DNA from 4 places in the Marinobacter sp. LQ44 genome. Region 3 is predicted to be linked to each of the others. Evidence: predicted binding sites of a transcription regulator. Region 3 holds the regulator's gene; each other region holds the start of a gene.
What was found. Region 3 encodes FliA, which starts transcription of late flagellar genes. Its sites were predicted from a motif close to CTAAAGTTTNNNNNNNNNNNGCCGNTAA; they were not measured.
Positions count from the first base shown of each region.

Region 1 (5,193 bases), 990 kb from region 3:
GAATGAGCTGGCGCTGTCTGCGATTGGCTGGTCCGAAAAGCGCGAGGGTATGCGGGACCCGCTCCGGGAAAAAATCGAAGAAGTGGTCGATCGTGTCTTGAACGAGTTTACCGACAATGTCGGATTGTTTGAGGAATTGCTCAAGGATTTCGGTCACTTTATGGATCTGGACCGGCGCCGTCGTGAGCTGGTTGAGCAGCGTCTTCGAGACGCCGAAGAAGGTCGGGCTCGTCAGGAACGTGCAAGCCAGGCGGCCACCAACCTCATTCAGGAAGAGACGGCCGGGCGTGATATACCGGCTGCGGTGATGCAGATTCTCAGCGAGCCCTGGACGCGTTATCTGCAGTGGGTGGTACTGCGTCAGGGCGAAGAAAGCGAGCAATGGCAGTCCGCCTGCACAGTGACCGAGCGCCTGATATGGAGCGTGGATCCAAGGCCGGTAACGGATGAAACCCGCTCTGAGCTGCTTCGGGCAATACCGGAAGTGGTTGAGGACCTCCGCAGTGCTTTGCAGGAAATTTCCTGGGACCCATTCTCAACCGACGCTGCCATTCGCGACCTGGAACTGGCCCATGTTGATGTCTTCCAGAAGCTGGTAACGGCACCGGTCAGTGATGTCGGGAAGGCGCCGGAGGAGCATGCCCCGGCGGCAGAGGAACTGGATCAGCCGGAGCAGATGCTGGCGCAGGAAGAGCCTCAGGTGAATGCCGATGTTCCAGAGGATGTTGCGCAGTCTGACAGCGAGCCGGTCGTGGCGGAAAGCGTTCAAAGTGACGCGCAGCCGGCAACGGAACCACCTGCGGCTGAGAAAGAAGCGCCGTCTGCTCCCGTTGTTGCTGCGGAATGGCTGGCCCGGGCCGATCAGCTGCGGGTTGGCTCGTGGATCGAGATGGTGCGCGATGATACTCGTGTGCGCTGCAAGCTGGCGGCTTTTATCAAGGCAACCGGCAAGTACATTTTTGTCAACCGCAGCGGCGCCAAGGTGGCAGAATACCATCGGGATGACCTGGCGGTGGCGCTGCAGGACGGCGTTATTACGCTTCTGGACGACGGCCTGATTTTTGACCGGGCGCTGGAATCCATCATCGATAACCTCCGCCATAGTCGAAAAGATTGAAGGCGCGATTCCGTCCCGTTCCATCCATAGCATCCACCGTCGCTTTGTGATTCAATCGATTGAACATCATAAAGCGACAGTGGATACGCCTTGCCAATCTCTGACCCTTTCAACCAAGACAGCAAGCATAACAACGACTCTCTCTCTAGTCAGGCTGAACAGTTAAGGCTGACTGGTCGTTACCCTGACAGCCGATGGGTGCCCTCGCCGAATTTTGGTGCAAGACCTGAAGGCACTGCCATTTCCCTGCTGGTGGTGCACAACATCAGCCTGCCTCCGGGACAATTCGGGGGAACGGAGATTGAAGACTTTTTCTGCAACCGGCTCGACCCAGCCGCCCATCCCTATTTTGAAACCATCGCCGCCATGCAGGTCTCCGCTCATGCCCTGGTGCGTCGCGATGGTTCAGTGTTGCAGTTTGTCAGTTGCCTGGACCGGGCCTGGCATGCCGGTCGGTCCTGTTTTGACGGGCAGGAAGAGTGCAACGACTTCTCCATCGGTATTGAACTGGAGGGAGCGGACGATATTCCCTACACGCCCGAACAGTACCGTACGCTGGCAGGCATGGCGCGGTTGACCATGATGGCTTGGCCCAAAATCAGCGCCGAGCGCATTACCGGCCACTGCGATATTGCGCCCGGCCGGAAAACCGATCCTGGCCCAGCTTTCGACTGGTCGTATTTTTCCCAGCTGTTGGCACATGAGGAGATCGCCTGAATGGTGTTTGTCGTGTTTCTATTGGCCTACCTTATTCGGCGCCAACTGGATAGCCGAAACCGGCTGGATGGCGACGTGCTTTGGCGTGCCTGGTTTCACCGGGGCGCAAAAATTCAGGCGGGAAGGGAGGATGCGATTACCTCAGGACTGATCTGGGTTTTGCTGCCCGGCCTGGGGTTGGTGGGCGCGGTGTATCTACTGGAATGGTATGGGTACCGGCTGGCGGCCTATCCGCTGGAACTGATTGTGCTGGTGTTGCTGATGGGGGCGCCGGGTTGGCGGCGCCAGCTAAGTGACTATTCGGCAGCCTGGAGCCGGGGTGACATGCAGGCTGCCTGGCGGCAGATCCAGAACCGCTTGCCTCCAGAAGAACGGGGCGCCGCGCTGTCACCAGAGGCTATGCATCTGTCGTTATCCAAGGCTCTGGTGATCGGCGTATTTGAACGGTTCTTCCTGGTGGCATTCTGGTACGTGGTGGGTGGAATAGGTGCTGCACTGGTTGCCCGCGGGCTGGTGGCGTTGTCTGAACAATGGCCGCAACAGGCAGCTCGTGCCCGATTCCGAGCCCTGGCCAATCTGGCCAGCTGGATTCCTGCACGCTTGCTGTCCTGCACCCTGGGGCTGGCCGGTGATCTTGCCGGCTGGTCGAGGGAAGCGAAGAGAGTCCTTCCCGGTTTTGGAAGAAAAACCTCAGAAGTCCTCATGATTTCCGCAAACGGGTCGTTAACCGGGTATGCAATGGATCCAGCGCAGTTTGCGCGGTTGCACCCGGATGAGTGGACAAGTTTTGGTGGGCGCAGCCTGGCGGCTATACGGGGACTGTTAAACCGAAGCATGCTGGTGTGGATCTGCGCTGCCGCATTGCTGGTCATTGCCGGCGTGGTCTGAGCAACTGTAAAGAGACATTACAGAATAACACTTAAAGGTGATTAAGTTTTTCCGACCTTGGGCGATAATCAAACAAACAATCAAGATTCATTTATTAGAATCAGCGAGAGGGCACCGTGAAATATTTGATCAATCCAGCTGTTAGCCTGATGAATCGGCTGCCCATGGTCTACAAGTTCAGCCTTATCAGTATCTTGTTCCTGGGCCCGATCATTGTCCTGTCGTGGTTGGTTATTTCCAGCCTCAATCAATCCGTTCAAACCATGACCCGCGGTATCGAGGGCCTTGCCGATCTTCGCAAGGTAGACCAGCTATTGTCTGCGTCTATGGCGTATCGCGACTATCAGGCACCGGGTGTGCTAAAGGATGAAGACGAACTTTTGGGTAAGGCAGGTGCAGCGGCGGAGCAGATCGATGGCCTGTTTTCAGATCTTGCTGGAAACAACCGTTCGTTCGATTCTTCGGGTTCCTGGAAGGATCAGGTTCTGGCCTTGCAGGCAGAGTGGGAACAACTAAAGCAGGACGACAACTACCAGGGCAACATAGATCCTCAATTCAAGTATTACCACGAGTTTGTCCAGAAAGTGCTGGCCCTGTTGCCGGCGACCATTGAGATTTCCGGCCTGGGGCAGGATGCCTCCCGGGAAAACCTGTTGCTGCTCGGGCTGGTCCGCAATGCGCTGCCTGAGGCGCGGACCGTTGTCGGCAGGGCCCGTTCTTACGGCATCTTTGCGCTGGTAGATGGCCAGGTGGGTTATAACCTCAGTGAAATCCTGAATGAAATCTATGACCAGCTGACCAACCGCAGTTCCCTGCTGTCGCCGGCGTTGTCGGTTGCGGTTGAGACCTCTCCCAAACTGTCAAACCGGGCCGGTGGTGCTGTGAAACGGGTTGATGAAAGCCTGATGGCGCTGCGCGAGCAGCTGGACCTGAACATCATCACCCCAATGCGTCTGGAGCAGCCCTGGCAGGAGTTTGATGCCTCTGTTACCACCCAGTTGGAATACTACGATTCACTTAATGACAGCATTTTCGATGTGGTTTCCGGCAACCTCGAACAACGCCTGCAGCGGGAGACCGGCCAGCGCAGGTTGATTTTAGGTGCCCTGATCGGTGTGATGCTTCTGGTGGTGTACCTGTACGTGGGCTTCTTTATGTCAGTAAGAACCGCCATCAACCGGTTCAGTGAGGCGGCCCGCAGCGTCGCCGCTGGTGACATGACGGCACACATCCAGCTTAACAATCGTGATGAGCTGGGTGAGCTGACCACCGAGTTTAACAACATGACGGATCGGATTGCCGAATTGATCCGCTCTGTCAGCGGGACCACGAATGACGTTGACAGTCAGGCGGTGAGGGTTAACGAGACGGCAGCAGCCAACAGTGAAGCGGTGGCTCGCCAGATGGAAGAAACAGGCCAGATTAACGAAGCCATGGGGCAGATGGTAGAGGCGGTTAATGAGGTCACGGAAAGTGCCCACCGGGTAGCGGACAGCGCAGGCAGTGCTGAGCGTGATACTGAGACCGGCCGACAGGTTGTGGCAGCTACCGTGCAAACCATTAACCGTCTTGCGGCGGAAATCGCCGGTGCGGTAGAGGTAATCAATCGGGTAAGTTCAGACAGCGATAACATCAGCCAGGTGCTGGTTGAAATCAAGGCCATAGCCGAGCAGACCAACTTGTTGGCTCTGAACGCGGCCATTGAAGCGGCCCGGGCCGGTGAGCAGGGTCGCGGTTTTGCGGTGGTGGCTGATGAGGTGCGTTCATTGTCTCAACGCACCCACAAATCGACTGAAGAGATTGAAGGCATGATCTCCCGCCTGCAGGGTGGTGTCAAAGAAGCGGTTTCCGCCATGACCTCCAGCCACGATGCTACAGAGAAAACGGTTCAGAAGTCTGGTGAAGTGACCGAAGCGCTGGACCGCATTGCTTCGGGCATCTCTGAGATTGTGGATATGAGCCACCAGATTGCCCAGGCCGCGGAAGAGCAGTCCGCGGTGGCCAAGAACGTGAATGCCAACGTGGAGCGTATCGGCGAGTTGGGGCAGAGCACCGCTTCCAACGCCGAGGAAACGCTGGCGTCGTCCCGCCAGATGTCTGAGTTAACGGCATCGCTTCAGCGTTTGGTAGAGGCGTTCAAGGTATAGAGTTCTTACCTGTGATCAAAAAATCCGGCCCTCAGAGGCCGGATTTTTTTTGCTCCCAGAGAATTTCCTGGCTGCCATCCCGGCGGGCTAACACGCGGGCAATAACAAACAGCAGGTCAGACAGCCGGTTCAGATAGTGGCGGGACGCGGTATTGATGGAGTCTTCGTGGCCGAGCGCAACTACCACACGCTCCGCGCGACGGCAAACGGCCCGCGCCAGGTGGCATTGTGCTGCGGCAGTACAGCCTCCGGGCAGGATGAAATTCTTTAACGGTGGGAGGTCAGCGTTGTACTGGTCCAACGTGTGTTCCAGCCACTCGATGT
Region 1 is NZ_CP014754.1:695,103-700,295, reverse strand. It holds gene ASQ50_RS03320 (DUF1631 domain-containing protein) at 1-1,117, shown strand, start outside; gene ampD (1,6-anhydro-N-acetylmuramyl-L-alanine amidase AmpD) at 1,286-1,834, shown strand; gene ASQ50_RS03310 (hypothetical protein) at 1,835-2,722, shown strand; gene ASQ50_RS03305 (methyl-accepting chemotaxis protein) at 2,839-4,869, shown strand; gene ASQ50_RS03300 (cob(I)yrinic acid a,c-diamide adenosyltransferase) at 4,901-5,193, opposite strand, start outside.
Region 1: ASQ50_RS03305 (methyl-accepting chemotaxis protein) is a predicted target of FliA. The motif match lies at 2,763-2,790, and genes of this name have one in related genera.

Region 2 (5,193 bases), 1.2 Mb from region 3:
CTAGACCCACGGGACAAATCGACGCTGATGGTATCACCCGAATTCGCGCCGACCTGGAATGTTTTCTCCCCGAAGGACCCATCCAGAACCTTCAGGCCGTTAAAGTTTGTTTGTTCAGCTATTCGCTGTATTTCTTCGATTCGCTGCTGAACCTCTTGATCAAGCGCGATTCTGTCGGACGCACTGTTGGTCGCGTTGGCAGATTGAACTGCCAGATCTCTAACGCGCTGCAGGTTGTTAATGACTTCGTTTAATGCTCCTTCGGTAGTTTGTGCAAGGGATATACCGTCACTAGCATTTCTTTGGGCGACATTTAGACCGGAAATTTGGGACTGAAACCGTGTGGATATGGCGAGGCCGGCCGCATCGTCTTTGGCCGAATTTATTCGGAGGCCGGAGGATAGTCGCTGCAGTGCCACGTTTGCATCGCCTTGTGAGGCATTCAGGTTTCTTTGGGCGTTCAATGAAGCAATGTTGGTATTAATCACCTGAGGCATATCAATTCTCCTTGCTCAGAGTTGCCGGTAGCTAGGACTCTATTTTGGATCGTGCGCTTCGGCAGAAATTCGTTGAGTTACCGTCTTGGTTGTCACTAAGCGAAGGGTGTGCCAGTTTTTTTAAAATAGATTTATCGTTTTGTTTTTAAATACTTTATCTGGTGCTATGAGTCTGAAACCTGATGGGTGTTGTGGGAGGCGAAGGGAAAGAGATTGCCGGTTTTACATTCCTTTACAAAATCTTCAGTTTTTTTCTAAAGCAATTTGGCTCAGTGCCGTTAATCAGGATAACAGGGTGGCGCTCTTAACATGTAAGTCGAGCGCTAGGCCTCATCCATGAAATGACGACATCAGTCGAAGGAGAAGCATTATGGCTCTCGGTATCAACACCAACGTAGCGTCACTAAACGCACAGAACCAACTCAGTAAGTCTCAGGGGATGAACGACCAAGCATTGCAGCGTCTGTCCTCAGGTCTTCGTATTAACTCCGCGAAGGATGACGCTGCGGGTCTGGCGATTTCGACGCGGTTTCAGTCCCAGATTTCTGGCTTGAACGTTGCCACCCGCAATGCCAATGACGGCATCTCTTTGGCGCAGACTGCTGAAGGTGCTCTTAATGAGATCACTAACAACCTCCAGCGGATTCGCGAGCTCGCAGTTCAGTCGGCTAACGCTACCAACAGCTCTTCTGATCGAGCTGCACTTAACGACGAGGTGCAGCAGCGACTGGCTGAAGTCGAGCGTATTTCAACGCAGACCGCGTTCAATGGTTTGAAGGTGCTTGACGGTTCCTTTGGTCAGCAGGACTTCCAAGTCGGCGCTAACGCCGGAGAAGTGATTGGTGTTGACTTTACTCAGGGCACTCGTCTCCAGCAGATTGGGTCTCTCGCCACGATGACTGGTACTGCTGACGTGAGTGATGCTGCGCTCGCCGCTGGGGATTTGCAGATTAAGGTGGGGGATGGAGACTTTGTTACAATTGGTGCCTCATCATCGGACTCGGCGGAAGATAAGGCTCAGGCAATAAAAGATGCCAATGTTCAGGGCCTGACCTCTGTTTCGGCAACCAACGTACAGGATGTGACGTTTGCCGCGATTGATGGAGCTGCGGCCACTTCTGGTAACGACACTGTATACTCATTGTCGATCAGCGTGGGCACAGCCTCTGCTGTCACCGTGACTGAGACCATTGCGGCCGGCTCCACCAATTCGCTAGATAGTGCAGGCCTCGCTGCCGCGATCAATGCGCAGGGTATTGAGGGGTTGACTGCGAGTAGCAACTCTACTGGTGTTATCCTGACTAATGCGGACGGCAAAAACATTACCATCACTGCTGAGACAACGGCTGTCGGAACCGCTGCGGCTACGGCGACTGGAAGCACGTCCGGGCTCGCATTGACAATCGGTACTGCCGCAGGCGCTGTGCTCCGCGGACAAGTGACAATTGAGGCGCTTGAAGATATCACGATCGGCGGTGACGATCCGACGGTTGCAGGTTTCGATGATGGCCAGCTTGCAGCGGCCACTGGTAACCTCTCCAGCTTGAGTGTTACCGACGTTGCTAATGCCAACGATGCTATTAAAAGGATCGACTCAGCGTTACAGACAGTGAACAGTTTCCGAAGTGAGCTCGGTGCAGTCCAAAACCGCTTCGAATCCACCATCGCAAACCTGAGCACCTCGGTCGAGAACCTCAGCGCCTCCAACAGCCGTATCCTGGACGCTGACTTCGCGGCAGAAACCGCCAACCTGGCTAAATCCCAGGTACTGCAGCAGGCCGGTATCTCCGTGCTGGCTCAGGCGAACGCCCGTCCTCAGCAGGTTCTGTCCCTCCTGCAGTAAGGGGCATAGCGGTTGCAGCCGGAACCTTCGGGTTCCGGCTTTCCGCCGTTGAAGGATAGCGAGGTAAAGCTATGAATGACGTTAACCTGAACAGCCCGGACCTGAAACTGGTGCGCTCCGGCGCCCAGGCTCCGGCCAAGGCACTGTCGTCATCTCAGGCCGAGGGCCGGAACGCCCCTGACCTTGCAGCTTCGGCTGCCGGTACCCGCCAGGTGCAGGCTCCCCAGGTTGCTCAACAGGCTTCGCAGGCTGAAAAGCTGCAGGCCCGTAATGAAGAGCAGCGCAAGGAGCTGAATGAGGCGGTTAGCCAGTTGAACGACTTTGTTCAAACCGTGCAGCGGGATCTTCAGTTTGAAGTGGATAATGAAATGGGCCAGACCATCGTAAAGGTGGTTGATCAGCAAACCCAGGAAGTCATCCGCCAGATCCCGGATGAAGTGGCAATGAGGTTGGCAGAAAAATTGCAGCAGGACGAACCGCTGACGTTGTTTAACATCAAGGTGTAAAAGCTTGCCGCTTTTGCGCGGATGAAAACGACGGTATTTCAGCACCGCCGCCTCTGAGAGGAGCCGGCGGTGTTCGCGTTTGAAAGGATTGGTTTAGCCACGGACGACACGGACTAACACGGACGGTCAAGCAGTTCGGTTTCGTTTCTTGTCCGTGAATGTCCGTGTCGTCCGTGGCTAAAAAAGTTTAGATACACACAGTTACAAATCGGTTCTATATTTAGGGCAAAAGAGGCAAAGTTTTGCCGCCTGCTGCCGATAAACTGATCAGTACAGAGATTCCGCCCCCCTGAGGAGGCACGGTTATGGCCAGTATTTCATCGTTAGGTATCGGCTCCGGCGTTTTGACGTCGGATCTTGTCGACCAGTTGGTGGCTGCAGAGCGCAGGCCCACGGAAGTTCGGCTGGATCAAAGAACAGAGCGTACAGAGGCGCTTATTTCTGCCTATGGCAAGTTGCGCAGCGCTGTTACGGAGCTGCGCCTGCCTATGCGTCAGCTCGGTTCTGCGGATGCGATGAAGTCGTTTTCGGCCACTTCCTCGGGTAGCAACATTGATGTGTCGGTGGATGCCAGCAAGGCCAGCCGCGGCTCTTACAGCCTGGACGTGAAAAGTCTGGCGCAGTCTCAGGCCCTGGCCAGCCGGGATGTGTTCGCCGACCGGGATGCCACCAGCGTTGGCCGTGGCACCATGGCGCTTCAGGTGGGTGACAAGACCACCAACATCACCATCGATTCCTCCAACGACACCCTGCAGGGCCTGGCGAATGCCATTAACGAGGCCAATGCGGGCGTGTCTGCCGGTGTGATTGATACCGGCAACGGTTTCCAACTGGTGTTGTCTGCGGATGAGACCGGTGAAGCCAATGCCGTGAATATTTCCGTTACGGAAGATGGTGCTGCCCCGGGATTAAACCGGTTCGCTTTCGATACGGCAGATCCCGTCAACATGGATGGCATGCGCCAGACCATTGCGGCGAGTGATGCGGTGATGGAAATCAACGGCGTGGAAATTCGCCGTGCCACCAACACCATTGAAAATGTGGTGGATGGGCTGACCTTCAACATTACCGGTGAGGGTAAGTCCACGATCAAAGTGGAGCAGGACACGGCGGCGGTTGCCGAGCGTGTTCAGGCGTTCGTAGACAAGTTCAACGAGCTGCAGGGCACCATCCGTGAGCTGTCTTCATTTGATAGCGAGACGGGGCAGGGCAGTATTCTGACCGGGGATTCCACGGTTCGGAATATCCAGAGCCAGTTGAAGCGAGTGTTGACAGATATCATTCCCGGGCTGGAAAACGCCAGCGTTCGCAGCCTGGCGGATGTGGGCATTGGCACGGATTTCCGCACCGGTGAGCTGCAGTTTGATAGTCAGAAGTTTCAGCAGCAGCTTCGGGAAAACCCGGATGATGTCACCGCTCTGTTTGCCGAGCAGGGCAGAACCAGTGATTCCCAGGTGGAGTTTGTTCGTAGTGGCTCTAATACTCGCCCGGGTGATTACAGCATTAATGTTACCCAGATGGCGACGCGGGGCAGCCTTAATTACTCTGTCCCAAACACTGCAGATGCGATTCAGGTTCAAGCGGATAACAGTTTCACCTTCCGGGTGGATGGTGAAACCACCGCAACCGTATCCATTGCGGCCGGCAACTATTCCGGTGCAGATTTCGCCGCAGCCATTCAAACAGCCTTACGAGAAAACGCGGCGCTGAGCGCGGCGGGTCGCTCGGTTCAAGTCGCTTATGATGCCACCGAAGGGCTGACGTTCACGTCTAACCGCTTTGGTAGCGAGTCTAACGTAAGCCTGACCGGGCTGAACAACGTCACGGGGCTGAACACCGCCACCGGCACCGCCGGCCAGGATGTCCAGGGCACCATTAACGGCCAGACTGCCCAGGGCGACGGCCAGGTGCTGTTCCTGGCAAACAGTGCCGGTGGCGATGCCGCCGGCCTGCAGGTGCGCATTACCGGCGGTGACGTTGGTAATCGCGGGTCGGTGAAGTTCATCGAGGGCGTGAGCGAGCGGGCGGTAGATGCTATTACCAGCATTCTGGGGGCAGACGGTGCGTTGAGCTCCCGTACTGACGCCCTGAACCGGGACCTGGAGCGCATCCAGGAAGACCGGATCAAGTTGGACTTGCGGATTGAAAGCTATCAGGAACGCCTGGTGAAGCAATTCAGCGCTGCCGACTCCCTGATCTCCCAGCTGAACAGCACACGAGATTACGTGAGCCAGCAGCTGGCGGCCCTGGCGCCGAACAGGCAAAACGATTAAGTCAGCTATACTGATGGTTGGCCAGCCAACCATGGCATACCGGACAACGGTGAAACGAGGTTATATATGAACGG
Region 2 is NZ_CP014754.1:883,995-889,187, reverse strand. It holds gene ASQ50_RS21720 (flagellin) at 1-497, opposite strand, end outside; gene ASQ50_RS04175 (flagellin) at 868-2,340, shown strand; gene ASQ50_RS04170 (flagellar protein FlaG) at 2,412-2,846, shown strand; gene fliD (flagellar filament capping protein FliD) at 3,152-5,119, shown strand; gene fliS (flagellar export chaperone FliS) at 5,186-5,193, shown strand, end outside.
Region 2: ASQ50_RS04175 (flagellin) is a predicted target of FliA. The motif match lies at 752-779, and genes of this name have one in related genera.

Region 3 (5,193 bases):
CTTCGGCCTGGATGCCATCTGGATTGAGCCTGACAAGAAAGACCAGGCCCAGACTCTGGGCTACACCGTGGTGGATGCCAGCACGGTGGTGGCTACCCACCTTAACCAGATTCTGCAAAAGCACGCCCATGAACTTATCGGCCATGAAGAGGCCCAGAAGTGGCTGGACCAGTTGGAGAAAATGGCCCCGAAACTGGCTGAGGAGCTGGTGCCTACGACGATTTCCGTGAGCGTCCTGTTGCGGGTGCTTCAGAATCTGCTCCGGGAAGAAGTGCCGGTCAGGGATATGCGCTCCATTGCCGAAGCCATCGTTAACGTCCATCCCAGAAGCCAGGACCCGAAACTGTTGACCACCCTGGCTCGCCAGGCGCTGCGCCGAATGATCGTTCAGAGCATCTGTGGCAATGACACCGAGATACCGGTGATCACTCTGGATCCAGACCTGGAACAGTTGTTGCTTAAGTCAGTTCAGCAGAGTCAACAATCCGGCGGACAGGACGATATTGGCCTGGTGCTTGAGCCCAATATGGTGGAAAAGCTGCAGCGGTCCCTTCAGGACAGTGTTCAGCGCCAGGAAATGCTGGGCAAGCCGGCGATTCTTCTGGTTTCCGGGCCCTTGCGGCCAGTGCTGGCAAAGTTTGCCAGTTATGGGGTAGAGCGTTTGCATGTGCTCTCGTACCAGGAAATTCCGGATAACAAACAGATCACGATAGTCGCCTCTGTTGGTCAGTAAGGCCGGCAGGGCAAGGCGAGCACCCGATTCGGGCACGCCGGTGGAGGATGAAACGCTATGAAAGTACAACGGTTTTTTGCAAAGACCATGGCCGAAGCCCTGAAACAGGTCAGTCATGAGATGGGACCGGATGCCGTTATTTTGTCCAATCGCCGGGTGGACGGAGGCGTCGAAATTGTGACGGCCCTGGACTATGACGAAAATATGGCACGCCAGCGCCTTGGCGAGAGAGCGGCACAGGCCACCAACGGCTCCCGCCTGGCGGAGCTGCAGGCAGACCAGCATCGTCGGCTGGAAGAAGAGTTGAACCGATCACGCAATCGCATTCGCGAAGTGCGGGAGAAGCGGGCGGGTATCGGCGCGGAATATGATCGTGCACTGGCTGACGATCGGCCGGCTGCCGACTGGTCAGGTGAGCTGGCTGGCGGGTCGACCTCGGTGGGCAATGCAGGTGGCCGGCCAGCGGCGGGCTACTCGGATGAGTTGGCGAGCATGAGAGCGGAAATCAACTCCCTGAGAGAGATGGTCAGCGGCCGTACCTCGGTACCCGAGAAGCCTGCCGTCGCGGCATCCAATGCAGTTCAGCAGAGGCTTGCAGAGCGGCTGCAGGAATTTGGCCTGGGCGCGGAGCTGGCAACCTCTCTGTCTCGTCAGCATCGCGCCGGCAGGTTGGAAGACGGTTGGAAGCAATCCCTGAAGATGCTGGCCACCGGCGTACGTACCGCTCGGGAACACTGGCTTCAGGCCGGCGGCGTCTATGCGCTGGTGGGGCCAACCGGGTCTGGGAAGACCACCACCATTGGCAAGCTGGCAGCTCAATATGTACTGGAGCATGGGCCGGATTCCCTGGCGTTGGTCACCACCGATCGCTACCGGGTGGCAGCCCATGAACAGCTGTTCGTGTTTGGCCGTATTCTCAATGTGCCGGTTCGGGTTGTGGACGAGAGTCATTCCCTGGATGACATTCTGGAGGAATTGTCAGATCGGCACCTGGTTCTGATTGATACCGCCGGGCTGACCAGCTCGGATCGCGGTTATCAGGAACAGCTGGCGGAGTTGGCCCGGAGCGATCACAATGTCCGTACCCATCTGGTCGTGTCTGCCACCAGCCAGCCGCGCATCATGAAATCCGTGTGGCATTGCTATAAGATGGCAAACCTTGCAGGCTGCGTCATGACCAAGATTGACGAAGCGCTGACACTGGGTGAGTCTTTGGGCTTTGTCATGGAAACCGGCCTGCCAGTGGCGTGGTATACCGATGGCCAGAAGATTCCCGAAGACCTGCACCGGGCAGAGGCCATTCCTCTGGTGCGGTTGGGCGTAGAACGCCTGAAAACAATGCAGCACGGCCAGGCCGTTGCAGAAGGGGCCTGAGGCCCGGTGGTACAGCCGGTGCGCTGCCGTTTGTGCCCACACAAGAACGCAGTAAGAGACTGATAACAGTATGAGCAGACCACATCCGGTTCAGGTGATTGCGGTTACCGGCGGCAAGGGCGGTGTCGGCAAGAGTAATGTGTCCGTCAACCTCGGTATCGCGCTGGCCCAGAAAGGCCGACGGGTGGTGTTGCTGGATGCAGACCTTGGCCTTGCCAATATCGACGTGCTGTTGGGCATTACCGCCAATCGCAACCTGCAGGATGTGCTCAGTGGCGAGTGCGACCTCAAGGACGTGCTGGTCAACGGCCCGGGTGGTATCAAGATTGTCCCCGCATCGTCCGGCACCCAGCGTATGACCCAGTTGAGCCCGATGGAACATGCGGGGCTGATCAACGCCTTCAGCGAGCTGGGTGACCAGATTGATGTGCTGATTGTTGACACTGCAGCCGGTATTTCCGAGTCCGTCGTCAGTTTCCTGCGGGCCTCCCAGGAATTGCTGCTGGTGGTGTGCGATGAGCCTACCTCGATCACCGATGCCTATGCCCTGATCAAACTGATGAATCGCGACTACGGCACCAACCGTTTCCGTATTCTGGCGAATCAGGTGCGAAACGAGCAGGAAGGCCGGCATCTGTATGAAAAACTGACCCGTGTCACCGAGCGTTTCCTTGATGTAGCACTACAATATGTAGGTATCGTGCCTTACGACGAAGCCGTCAAAAAAGCCGTCCAGCGGCAGCGGGCCGTTCTGGATGCCTATCCACGGGCCAAGGCGTCGCTGGCGATCCGTGCCCTGGCAGAGAAAGTGGACAGCTGGCCGCTGCCATCATCGCCAAGAGGGCATCTGGAGTTTTTCGTGGAGAGGCTCGTCGAAGTCTGATCTGAATCCAGTCCTATAAGAAAACCGGATACATGACATTGGCGAAAAACCTGGGAATCTACCATCAGGCTGGCGCAAAAGGCCCCTCTCAGCTGATTGAGGAGCATGCGCCGCTGGTCAAGAAAATCGCCCTACACTTGATGGCCCGTTTGCCGGCTTCGGTCCAGCTTGAAGATCTCATGCAGGCGGGCATGATCGGCCTGCTGGAAGCTGCGCAACGCTATTCCACCGGCAAGGGTGCCACCTTTGAAACCTACGCAGGTATTCGTATCCGCGGTGCCATGGTGGATGAAATCCGCAAGGGCGACTGGGTTCCCCGCTCCGTTCACCGCAATGCCCGCCGTATCGCCGCAGCCATCAAGACGGTTGAAGACCGCACCGGGCGCGAGGCCCAGGATGTTGATGTTGCCGAAGAGTTGGGCATTGAGCTGTCGGAATATCATGCCTCCCTGGCAGACGCCAACAGTGGCCGACTTTTTAGCCTTGATGAGCTCAATGAATCCGGGGAGCTGCCGATAGAAGAAACAGAGGCCAGCGATAATCCCCTGGATGGCATTGCATCAAATGCATTCCAGAAAAGCCTGGCAGAGGCAATCGAAGAGCTTCCTGAGCGAGAAAAGCTGGTGTTGAGCCTCTACTACCAGGAAGAGCTCAACCTGAAGGAAATTGGCGCGGTGCTTGGCGTCAGCGAGAGCCGGGTCAGCCAGATTCATAGCCAGGCGGCCCTTCGTCTCAGGGGACGGTTGTCCGATTGGCGGGAAGACGAGCCAGAATAAACCGGGCCGGCGCTGACCGCGCGGCGCGTAACTGTGTAGATTTTGGTAACCGGCGCTTTACAACGCGGCCAAACAACACACAATAAGCGGTTAAAGCAGCGGCCTGCTAGACTTTCAAAAGGCTTAATGAAATCCGGGTGTTACTGACTGGAGGTCCCATTGGACAAAAACATGAAAATTCTCATTGTGGATGACTTTTCCACAATGCGGCGAATCATCAAGAATCTGCTGCGCGATCTTGGCTTCACCAATACGGATGAAGCGGACGATGGCAACACTGCCTTGCCCATGCTCAGGAGCGGCAAGTACGACTTCCTGGTGACCGACTGGAACATGCCAGGCATGTCGGGTTTTGATCTGCTCAAGGCGGTGCGGGCAGACGAGAACCTGAAGAACCTGCCGGTGCTGATGGTAACTGCGGAGGCCAAGCGTGACCAGATTGTGGCGGCGGCCCAGGCCGGCGTTAACGGGTACGTCGTCAAACCGTTTACTGCTGCCGTTCTCAAGGAAAAGATTGAGAAGATCTTCGAGCGAATCCAGTAACCAGAGGTCGGATGGCTGTCATGACTGACAAGAACGAGAACCATCAGGGCCTCGACCCGGAGGTAACCGAAAAGCTCCAGCAGCAGAGTTCGGAGTTGGCCGAATGCATCAGTTCCGGTAACTACGCCCGGGCAATGTCGGTGATCAACGAGCTAAGTGAAGTTCGCGACCAGAGCCTCTATCGGGAAGTGGGGCGGTTGACCCGGAGCCTGCACGAGGCTATCCGGAATTTTCAGATAGACGCCCGCAGTGCCGAGCAGAAAGAAGTCTTGTCCAAGATGTCCGATGCCTCGGATCGGCTGGCCTACGTTGTCCAGATGACCAGCCAGGCGGCCAATCGCACCATGGACCTGGTCGAAGAAAGCATGCCGGTGGCGCACACCATGCGCGACGAAGCGACCGCCCTGCGAGACGAATGGCAGCGGTTGCGCCGTCGGGAAATGGAGCCGGCAGAATTCCGGGAACTGTACGGACGCATTGATCGCTTCTTTGCGGGCCTGGCGACAGATTCCGATACCCTGTACAGCAATCTGTCTGAAGTCCTTCTGGCCCAGGACTTTCAGGATCTTACCGGGCAGGTTATCCAGAAAGTCACGGCCCTTGTGAAAGAAGTCGAAGAGAACCTGCTTGGCCTGGTGGTGATGGCCAGCCACGTGGACCAGCTCACCGGCACTGTGCACCAGATTGAAGAAAAAGAAGAATCGGCCGAAAAAGGGGTAGGGCCTCAGATCAAGGCTGAGGAGCGTGATGATGTAGTTTCGGGGCAGGACGACGTTGATGACCTGTTATCCAGTCTCGGTTTCTGAACGATTATAGAGGGTGACGCATGGCGTTTGATGCCGACGAAGAGATCCTGCAGGACTTCCTGGTTGAGGCCGGCGAGA
Region 3 is NZ_CP014754.1:4,137,325-4,142,517, forward strand. It holds gene flhA (flagellar biosynthesis protein FlhA) at 1-733, shown strand, start outside; gene flhF (flagellar biosynthesis protein FlhF) at 791-2,107, shown strand; gene ASQ50_RS18940 (MinD/ParA family protein) at 2,178-2,990, shown strand; gene ASQ50_RS18945 (RNA polymerase sigma factor FliA) at 3,023-3,766, shown strand; gene cheY (chemotaxis response regulator CheY) at 3,926-4,309, shown strand; gene ASQ50_RS18955 (protein phosphatase CheZ) at 4,330-5,115, shown strand; gene ASQ50_RS18960 (chemotaxis protein CheA) at 5,136-5,193, shown strand, end outside.

Region 4 (5,193 bases), 1.1 Mb from region 3:
GTCACGTTCACCACCATCAACATGCCGTTGGTGAAAACGCCGATGATTGCGCCGACCAAGATTTACGATTCGGTACCCACGCTGTCACCGGATGAAGCGGCGCAGATGGTGGCGGATGCCATCGTTTACCGGCCGAAGCGTATTGCGACTCGCCTGGGTGTCTTTGCCCAGGTTCTGCATGCCCTGGCGCCGAAGATGGGTGAGATTATCATGAACACCGGTTACCGGATGTTCCCGGATTCTCCGTCTGCCGCTGGTAGCAAGTCTGGTGAGAAGCCCAAGGTATCGACCGAGCAGGTGGCGTTCGCGGCCATTATGCGAGGCATCTACTGGTAAGCCGTCTCCAGGCAAGAAAAAACCCGCTTCGGCGGGTTTTTTGGGTTCTGGCAGTTAGCTTGTCGCTTCTTCCTCTGGCTCAATGAGTGGCGGCGGAAAACCGCCCAGCTCTTTCCAGCGGTTCACAATGCCGCAGAACAGGTCTGCGGTTTTTTCTGCATCGTAGGCTGCGGAGTGGGCTTCCTTGTTACTGAAAGGGATGCCTGCCAGTTTACAAGCCTGTGCCAGCACCGTATGGCCATAGGCCAGGCCAGCCAGAGTTGCTGTATCAAAGGTGGAGAAGGGGTGGAACGGGTTGCGTTTGATGTCGGCCCGCAAGGCAGCCGCAAACACAAAGTTGTGGTCAAAGGTGGCGTTGTGGCCGACCAGTACCGCGCGCTTGCAGTCGTGGGCTTTCACCGCTTTTCGGATCGGAGAGAAGATTTCGCTCAGGCCTTCCCGCTCCGGAACCGCCTCACGTTCCGGGTTCCAGGGGTCGATGCCGGTGAAGTCCAGGGCAGACTGCTCCAGGTTGGCGCCTTCGAAGGGGTCAATCTGCTGTACGTGGGTTTCCCCCCGGCGCAGCAAGCCATCGTCGTCCATGGTCAGTATGACGGCGGCAATTTCCAGCAGGGCGTCCCGCTCCGGATTGAAACCGGCGGTTTCAACATCGACAACCACCGGCAGGAAGCCGCGGAAACGTTGGGACATAGGATGTGGCGGCTTGTTTTCTTCTGACACTCGAACTCCGATGTTCGTGTTATGAATGAATAGTGAATTACGCCATGCGCCAGTGAACGGTTTCACCGGCCTTCAAGGGTACGATGTTACCGTCGGCCAACGGCAGTTGCTCTGGCATGGTCCAGGGCTCACGTACCAGGGTAATGGTGTCGGTGTTTCGTGGCAGGCCGTAAAAGTCGGCGCCGTTGAAACTGGCAAAGGCTTCCAGTTTGTCGAGAATGCCGAGTTCCTCAAAGACGTCTGCGTACAGGCCAATGGCGCCGTAGGCAGAATAGCAACCGGCGCAGCCGCAGGCGGCTTCCTTTTTGTCGCGGGCGTGGGGGGCGGAATCTGTGCCCAGGAAGAAGCGAGGATCGCCGCTGGCAACCGCTTCGCGCAGCGCCAGCTGATGCTTGTTCCGTTTCAGGATCGGCAGGCAATACAGATGAGGGCGGATACCGCCCACCAGCATATGGTTCCGGTTGTACATCAGGTGCTGTGGCGTCACGGTGGCGGCCAGGTTGCCGCCGGTATGGGCGCGCACAAACTCGGCGGAATCCGCCGTGGTGATGTGCTCCAGCACCACTTTCAGGGTTGGGAAGGCCTCGATGGTTGGGCTCAGGACCCGATCAAGAAACACTTTTTCCCGGTCGAAGATATCAATGTCGGCATCCGTGACTTCGCCGTGAACCAGAAGCAGCATGCCGCACTCGGCCATGGCTTCGAGTACCGGGTAAATATTGCGGATATCGGTAACACCCGATTCTGAATTGGTGGTGGCGCCCGCCGGGTAGAGTTTGGCAGCGACAACACCTGCGGCCTTGGCTTCCCGAATGGTTTCCGGCGTCATGCTTTCTGTCAGGTACAGCGTCATCAGTGGCTCGAAGGCGGTATTGCCGGCGGCTGCCCGGATCCGGTCACGGTAGGCCACGGCGGCTGCGGCGTCGGTTACCGGTGGCACCAGATTGGGCATGATGATCGCCCGGCCAAAGCAGGCGGCCGTTGCCGGCACCACGCTGTTCAGTACAGCACCGTCGCGCACGTGCAGGTGCCAGTCGTCGGGGCGGGTGATGGTGAGTGTTCTGGTCATGATGGTATCCTCAAAGCAGCCAAAAAGTTTTGCGGATTATATCAGAAGGCGGATGGGAATGTTTTTGCTAATCCAGCCCCTTTGTGGCTCAAGTAATCATTTTGAACGCCGTTAAACAGTCATGTTGGAAACAGACCCGGTTTTCGAGGCGCTCTCACAATGACTTATTCGCTTCGCCATTTGCTTCATCAAAAACTGGCAGCTGCAGGCGTGTCGGCTTTGCTTGCAGTGGCAGCTACGCCTGTTTTGGCGACAAGCTACGGTGCCGGCATTGAGAATAGCCAGTGGTACCTGTCGGAATCTGTGTTTGAGTGTTCCCTGGTACACGAGGTACCGGGATACGGCAGGGCGGTTTTCCGCCATCGGGCCGGCGAAGCGTTGAGTTTCTATCTGGAATCCGAGATCCCGGTGATGCGCCCCGGTCGCGGCCAGCTAGTGGTGGAAGCGCCAGCCTGGCGTCCTGGCGTGGCGCCCCGGGCCATCGGCTCGGTAACGGTCTCTGACCAGCCCAGGGCGGTCACGGTCAGCAGTCGTGAGGCAACGCTGATGACTCAGGGCTTGTTGCAGGGAATGCGCCCGACCGTCACACGAGCTGCCCGTTATGATGACCGGCCCGTGCGGGTCCAACTTTCCAACGTTAATTTCTCAGGCCCGTACTCGGGCTACCGGGAGTGCGTATCCAGCCTGCTGCCGGTGAACTACGACCAGATTCGTCGTTCCCGAGTGCCGTTTGTCAGCGGCAGTACCAGCCTGTCTGATACCGACAGGCAGCTGCTGGATAACATCGTGACCTACGTAATGGCGGATTCCACCGTTGAGCGGATATTTGTGGACGGCCATTCAGACAGTGTTGGCAGCCGCATCGATAACCGGGCGCTGTCCGAAGAGCGGGCGAATGTGGTGGCGGACTATCTGCGATCCCGCGGTATCGATGATGACCTTCTGATTGTGCGTGGGCACGGTGACCAGTTCCCGGTTTCCCGCCGGCATGCGGATAATCGCCGTACCACCATTCGCTTGCAACGGCAGGGCGAGCGCCCCGAGTTACAGCAGGCGAACGGCCCGGGTATGGATTTCTCAGGCTGAATGGAGCGGGACTTGTCAGTAAACCGTGCTGAGCAGGTCCAGGTGGGCGGTGACGCTTTCGGCCAGCGCTTTCAGGTGATATCCCCCCTCCAGAGTTGACACAATCCGGTCGTTTGCGTGGTCATGGGCCACGCTGATCAGCATTTCCGTCAACCAGCGATAGTCGTCCACTTCCAGATTCAGGTCTGCCATCGGGTCGAGTTTATGGCCGTCAAAACCGGCGGAAATCAGTACCAGCTGCGGGCGGAAATCCTGCAATTTCTTAAGCCACGCTGCTTCCACCGCTTTACGGTAGTCCAGAGCCGAGCAGTTGGCCTCGATCGGCGCATTGATAATGTTGTCCGCCTGGCGATGCACATGGGAGTGTGGATAGAAAGGGTGCTGGAAGCTGGAGCACATCAGGGTGCGTTCGTCTCCGCTAACGATGTCCACGGTGCCGTTGCCCTGATGCACATCGAAATCAACGATAGCAACCCGTTCCAGGTGGTGGAAGGTGAGGGCGCGCATGGCTGCCAGTGCCACGTTGTTATAGAAGCAGAACCCCATGGATTTGGAGCGCTCGGCATGGTGCCCGGGTGGGCGGGCGCAGACAAACGCGTTGGTCACCTGACTACTCATTACCATATCGACCGCCTGGATATTGCCGCCGGCGGCCAGTCGGGCGGCGCGCAGGGTATCCGGCATCATGGCGGTGTCCGGATCGGTAAACACCCGGCCCCGGGTAGGCTGCATCATATCTAGCTGTTGAAGGTAAGTCTCGGGGTGCACCGTTAACAGCTGGTCACGGGTAATTTCTTCCGGTCGAACCCAGTCCAGATCCCGTTCCAGGTGAGTGTCTGCCAGATACGCGAGGATGGTGGAGATTCGCTCAGGGCATTCCGGGTGCTCCGGGCCCATGTTGTGTTTCATGCAGTCATCGTGGGAGAAAAATGCCGTGGTCATACGTCTAGCCTGAACCTGGATATGCTTATTATTCAGGCCATGTTATCAGGGAAAACCGAGGTTTGTCGTATTTCTTTGGTCTAATGGTTGTGATAGCCGATTTACATCAGGAAATACCCATCTAAGATAAGGTATACATTGATAAGTAACCTGTTTTATTGAGATTCTTATCTACCTATATGTTGCTCATGGCCCGGGAGAATCACTTTGAGTACCCGCTATCTGGAAAGTCTGTTCAATCCTGAATCCATTGCTGTGATTGGTGCATCCGAACGGGCAAACAACCTTGGCGGTATGGTGCTTCGTAACCTGCTTGGTGGCGGTTATCCCGGCCGTCTGGTGGTGGTCAACCAGACCGACTACGACAATGTACACGGTGTTCCCTGCGTCAAGAAAGTCTCGAAGCTGGATTTCAGCCCGGACCTGGCCATTATCTGTACGCCACCGGATACCGTGCCGAAAATGATTCGAAAGCTCGGCGAATGTGGTGTGCGTACTGCCATTGTGATGACCGGCGGTATGTCACGTACCCACAGTAAAACCGGGCAGCCGTTGATGTATTCGGTGCGGGACGCGGCCCGGGAAACCGGCATTCGGGTATTGGGGCCCAATACCATCGGCCTGATGGTGCCGGCACGTCATCTTAACGCCACCTATGCACACATGGGCGCCATTCCCGGACGGGTGGCGTTTGTGGGGCAGTCCGGCACCATTGCGAGTTCGGTGATTGACTGGGCTTTTGCCCGGGGTGTCGGGTTTTCTTACTTCCTGACACTGGGCGATGGCATGGACATTGATCACGACGACCTGATCGATTACCTGGCCCAGGACACCCAGACCCGCGCTATCCTTTTACACATCGAAAATATTCCCAATCCCCGCCGCTTTATGTCGGCGGTACGGGTAGCCTCCCGAACCAAACCGGTTATTGCGGTGAAATCCGGCCGGGTACCGGAGTCGGAGTGGTTCGCCCATGAGTTACCGGCCGGCATCAAGCGCAGTGACCCGATTTACGATGCCATGCTGCAGAGAGCCGGTGT
Region 4 is NZ_CP014754.1:797,237-802,429, reverse strand. It holds gene ASQ50_RS03790 (SDR family oxidoreductase) at 1-336, shown strand, start outside; gene rnt (ribonuclease T) at 391-1,056, opposite strand; gene pyrC (dihydroorotase) at 1,094-2,125, opposite strand; gene ASQ50_RS03775 (flagellar protein MotY) at 2,285-3,211, shown strand; gene ASQ50_RS03770 (histone deacetylase family protein) at 3,227-4,153, opposite strand; gene ASQ50_RS03765 (GNAT family N-acetyltransferase) at 4,361-5,193, shown strand, end outside.
Region 4: ASQ50_RS03775 (flagellar protein MotY) is a predicted target of FliA. The motif match lies at 2,213-2,240, and genes of this name have one in related genera.